DNA from 2 places in the Paenibacillus sp. VMFN-D1 genome. Region 2 is predicted to be linked to the other one. Evidence: a T-box and tRNA genes for the amino acid it is inferred to sense, from the RefSeq annotation. Region 2 holds a T-box; the other holds one or more tRNA genes.
What was found. A T-box is a leader RNA that pairs with one kind of tRNA and senses whether it is charged. The one in region 2 lies ahead of tyrS (tyrosine--tRNA ligase), so its partner is inferred to be a tRNA-Tyr.

Region 1: it encodes a tRNA-Tyr, which carries the amino acid that the T-box ahead of tyrS (tyrosine--tRNA ligase) is inferred to sense. The anticodon was not compared.

The regions. Positions count from the first base shown of each region.
Region 1 covers NZ_QRDU01000002.1:219-2,585, forward strand. Annotated here, with positions in the region: tRNA gene C7820_RS15065 (tRNA-Asn) at 1-23, shown strand, start outside; tRNA gene C7820_RS15070 (tRNA-Ser) at 28-119, shown strand; tRNA gene C7820_RS15075 (tRNA-Glu) at 129-203, shown strand; tRNA gene C7820_RS15080 (tRNA-Val) at 297-372, shown strand; tRNA gene C7820_RS15085 (tRNA-Met) at 408-481, shown strand; tRNA gene C7820_RS15090 (tRNA-Asp) at 519-595, shown strand; tRNA gene C7820_RS15095 (tRNA-Phe) at 653-728, shown strand; tRNA gene C7820_RS15100 (tRNA-Thr) at 752-827, shown strand; tRNA gene C7820_RS15105 (tRNA-Tyr) at 831-916, shown strand; tRNA gene C7820_RS15110 (tRNA-Trp) at 927-1,000, shown strand; tRNA gene C7820_RS15115 (tRNA-His) at 1,032-1,107, shown strand; tRNA gene C7820_RS15120 (tRNA-Gln) at 1,130-1,204, shown strand; tRNA gene C7820_RS15125 (tRNA-Gly) at 1,211-1,285, shown strand; tRNA gene C7820_RS15130 (tRNA-Cys) at 1,295-1,368, shown strand; tRNA gene C7820_RS15135 (tRNA-Arg) at 1,381-1,457, shown strand; tRNA gene C7820_RS15140 (tRNA-Leu) at 1,475-1,554, shown strand; gene C7820_RS15145 (LiaF transmembrane domain-containing protein) at 2,289-2,367, shown strand, end outside.
Region 2 covers NZ_QRDU01000001.1:398,270-400,636, reverse strand. Annotated here, with positions in the region: gene tyrS (tyrosine--tRNA ligase) at 1-1,190, opposite strand, end outside; T-box leader at 1,249-1,513, opposite strand; gene C7820_RS01870 (transglycosylase domain-containing protein) at 1,662-2,367, shown strand, end outside.

The DNA of each region.
Region 1 (2,367 bases), on a different contig from region 2:
TTCGAGTCCTGTTCGGGGAGCCATTATGGAGAGGTGTCCGAGTTGGCCGAAGGAGCACGATTGGAAATCGTGTAGGCGCCAAAAGCGTCTCGAGGGTTCGAATCCCTCTCTCTCCGCCATTATAGTTTGGCCCGTTGGTCAAGGGGTTAAGACACCTCCCTTTCACGGAGGTAACATGGGTTCGAATCCCATACGGGTCACCACTTTAATTATTAGCTTCAGGGATGAGAATCCCAAAGAAAAAATGCTTGCCTTTTTAGTGGTTTATCTGCTAAGATATTAAAAGTGTTTCTTATGGAGGCTTAGCTCAGCTGGGAGAGCATCTGCCTTACAAGCAGAGGGTCGGGGGTTCGATCCCCTCAGCCTCCACCATCTATACTTTAAAGAAAATAAATATTTTTTAATGACGCGGGGTGGAGCAGTCCGGTAGCTCGTCGGGCTCATAACCCGAAGGTCGCAGGTTCAAATCCTGCCCCCGCAATTTATCTCCTTACGTATGGAGATACATAATTGGCCGTGGAACCGTGGTGTAGAGGCCTAACATGCCTGCCTGTCACGCAGGAGATCGCGGGTTCGAATCCCGTCGGTTCCGCCATTTATTTTCTTGAGAGTTTAGTTTGTTGCAATAATGCTCTTAATAAAAACAAAATTAGGCTCGGTAGCTCAGTCGGTAGAGCAGAGGACTGAAAATCCTCGTGTCGGCGGTTCGATTCCGTCCCGAGCCACCATGAATTTAATAACAAGCATAAAAGCCGGTGTAGCTCAATTGGTAGAGCAACTGACTTGTAATCAGTAGGTTGGGGGTTCAAGTCCTCTCGCCGGCACCATATGGAGGCTTAGCGAAGTGGCCAAACGCAGCAGACTGTAAATCTGTTCTCGTACGAGTTCGGTGGTTCGAATCCATCAGCCTCCACCAGTTTTATTATAGGGGCATAGTTTAAAGGTAGAACAGCGGTCTCCAAAACCGTTAGTGTGGGTTCAATTCCTGCTGCCCCTGCCATTCGAAATACAGTTTCATATCTTTTATTATGGCGGTCGTGGCGAAGGGGTTAACGCACCGGATTGTGGCTCCGGCATTCGTGGGTTCAAGTCCCATCGATCGCCCCATAACTTATAATGACAATCTTGTTGGGGATTAGCCAAGCGGTAAGGCAACGGACTTTGACTCCGTCATGCATAGGTTCGAATCCTATATCCCCAGCCAGTTTAAGCGGACGTGGCTCAGCGGTAGAGCATCGCCTTGCCAAGGCGAGGGTCGCGGGTTCGATTCCCGTCGTCCGCTCCATTTGATTTCGGCGCCATAGCCAAGTGGTAAGGCACAGCTCTGCAAAAGCTTTATCCCCAGTTCGAATCTGGGTGGCGCCTCCATTAATTTCATATGCGCCCTTAGCTCAGCTGGATAGAGCGTTTGACTACGAATCAAAAGGTCAGGAGTTCGAATCTCTTAGGGCGCGCCATTTTTTTAACTGAATATGCCGGTGTGGCGGAATTGGCAGACGCGCGCGACTCAAAATCGTGAGGGAAACCGTGGGGGTTCGAGTCCCTTCACCGGCATCATAGAGAAAAGCCTTGGATATCTTTCCAAGGCTTTTTCTTGTATAGACTAACATTGTAAACCGAGCCATCGTTCGTCGTTCGTTAATCTCCCATCCCGCTATATTGCACTTCTCCTTCCAATCAGCCACCTGATGATATCCCGCAGAAAGGCGGCCATTTTAATTCGTATTGCGTTTATTTGTATGGCTTGTATGGCGTTTAATTCGTATCCTTTTGTTTTATGTAGGTCCTATCCGCATAATGTTCTCTTTATATGACATGCCCTCGTAAGATGGGAGTAAGAGGGTGTACAACAGCCTTGAACAAGATCCTCTGATCATCCGTTCGTTCTACCATTACTCCCTTTGAACGTGTTCCCCATCCTTGTTTAAAGTTGATAAACCATTCCAGCCGGCTTTACCGGGGCTAAACTGGCTCAATGTTTCTTTAGCTAAGAGCTAAATCCCTTGCTCAGAGCCTCCAACGATTCCCTATCCCAAGCATTGTTTAAGTAAACTGCTCATTGAAGTTCCCATAGCGTGTCGATCATGCCCTATAAACGGGATATTGGAGCTTCAGTGGAGGATGTGGCTGCCGCGTTCCATGCAGAAAAAGCTTGCTTCGTCTAAGGTCCGAGCCTTCCCCCGACTTAGGTCTAGGATTAAAAACCGTCTGGGGTCCGTTTTGGAAAACCCGGATAGAACCTAAAATAGAGTCATAAGGTTGATACAAACGAAAGGCGGTGACAAAGCATGAGAACAAATAAAACTTCTGGTTGGGCGATCGTATTGATCGCAATCGGAGCACTGATGCTCCTGGGAGTATTCGCTC
Region 2 (2,367 bases):
GCGATCTCCGCATGGGGATCCTCGATTTTCACTTCATTCAGCTTGACCGCCCCTTGCTCAATGCTCCTTCTGGCCTCGCTGTTGGAAGAAGCAAATCCGATAAGGATCAGCAGCCGAACCAGCCGGATGGCCCCTCCCTGCAGCTCGTTTGCGGGAATATCGCGCAGCTCGATATCTTCAGGAAGCGCACGCTGCTGAAAGACAGTGACGAAATGCTGCCGGGCCGCTTCGGCCGCCTCCTGCCCGTGGTACATCCGGACAAAAGCTGCCGCCAGGCTCATTTTGGCATCCCTTGGGTGAATACGGCCGCCTTCCAATCCTTCACGCAGAATTTGAAGGTCTTCATTCGTGATATCCGTGGCCAGCTCGAAGTATTTCACCATCAGCCCATCCGGCACCGACATCGTTTTGCCGAACATTTCGTTCGGTGCGTCATCGATTCCGATGTAATTGCCGAGGCTTTTGCTCATCTTCTGCACGCCATCCAGCCCTTCCAGCAGCGGAAGCGTGATCGCCACCTGCTGTTCTCCCCCGTATTCCTTCTGCAATGTGCGGCCCATCATGAGATTAAACGTCTGATCCGTATCGCCGATCTCGATATCCGTCTCCAGCGCCACCGAATCCATGCCCTGCATCAGCGGGTAGAAAAACTCGTGAATGCTGATCGGGAGCCCGCCGGCATACCGTTTGGAAAAATCGTCTCGCTCCAGCATGCGGGCCACCGTCACTTTGGAACCGAGCCCGATCACGTCGGCAAAGGTCATCGGGCCGAGCCATTCGGAGTTGTAGTATACCTTCGCTTTGTCGGGACTTAATATTTTGAACGCCTGAGCCTGATACGTTTCCGCATTCCGCTTCACGTCCTCTTCCGTCAGCTGCCTGCGGGTTTCCGATTTCCCGGTCGGGTCGCCGATCCGGCCCGTGAAATCCCCGATGATCAGCTGCACCTCATGTCCCAGCTCCTGAAACTGCCGCAGCTTGTGCAGCACTACCGTGTGCCCCATATGAATGTCCGGAGCGGATGGATCAAGACCCAGCTTTACCTTGAGCGGCCGTCCTTGCACAACCGACCGGATCACCTTGCGTTCCAGCTCTTCGTTCGGCAGGATTTCGACCGTCCCCCTCCTGATGACAGCCAGTTGGCGTTCAACCTCTTCCTTCTGGGCCGGCATAAGTTGTTCCCACTTCATCGTCATCAACCTCTCTCTGATCCGTTTAGAATGTACAGCAAAAAGGCTCCTTCTCGTCCCAAGGGACGAGAAGGAGCCTGCTCGCGTTACCACCCTAATTAAAGCAGCCGTTTCGGGGACGATCCCCTTCCACCCACTGCTTTCACTTCATTACGATAACGGACTGCCAGGTCCGGTGCCAGACTACTTACGCTCCTGGTGACGCGCGTTCCTCCGGACGGCTCAAGACGGTAATTCAAAGGGAGAGGCTGCCGGTTTGCACCACCCACCGGCTCTCTGATCAGCCCAGGCTCCCTTCTACTGGAGTCTTTCTTTGCCTTTTGACGATATGTTCTTTTTGGATTAACCCTATTTATACCACACACCCGAAAAAAGTCAATGATTGCCATCCATTTGGCCACGATTCGATCTCTGCATTCAAAATACGCAATTTATGCTATAATAGTTCCGTCAAAAGGAGGATAGCCACGAATGGTTGAAGATAACAAACAAAAGCCGGAAGAGCAGACCGCTCCGAAAAAACGGTCCTACGGCCGCATCATCGGCCTTACCGCGATGTGGACGCTGGTCGTCATCGTTATGGGAGCACTGTTCGCCGGCGGTACGGCAGCCGGGTACCTCACTTCCATCGTGAAGGATGATCCGGTCCGTTCCAGGGCATTGATTGACCAGAAGATGAGCGAGAACTCCATTACGGGATTCGCCTACTTCCGTGACGGCACCCCCATCGGACAGCTTCGGACCGATGAGGACAGACGCCCCGTGGAGTATAAGCAGATACCGCCCATCGTCATCGACGCCGTCGTATCGATTGAAGACAATAACTTTTTTACACATAAGGGTGTTGACATCAAGGGCACGCTCCGTGCCGTCAAGCAGAAGCTTCTGCATGAATCCGTGCAGACCGGAGGAAGCACGCTCACCCAGCAGCTGGCCAGACGCGTATTCCTGAACCTGGACAAAACGGAAGACCGGAAATTCAAGGAAATTTTGCTCGCGCTCCGGCTGGAGCGGTTTATGACGAAAGAAGAAATTATAACGGCATACTTAAACAAGGTTCCGTTCGGCAACGGATCCAGCGGCTACAATCTGTACGGTATTCAGGCCGCAGCCAAAGGCATTTTTAATATTAGTGATCTCAGTAAATTGAACGTCGCCGAGGCGGCTTATTTGGCCG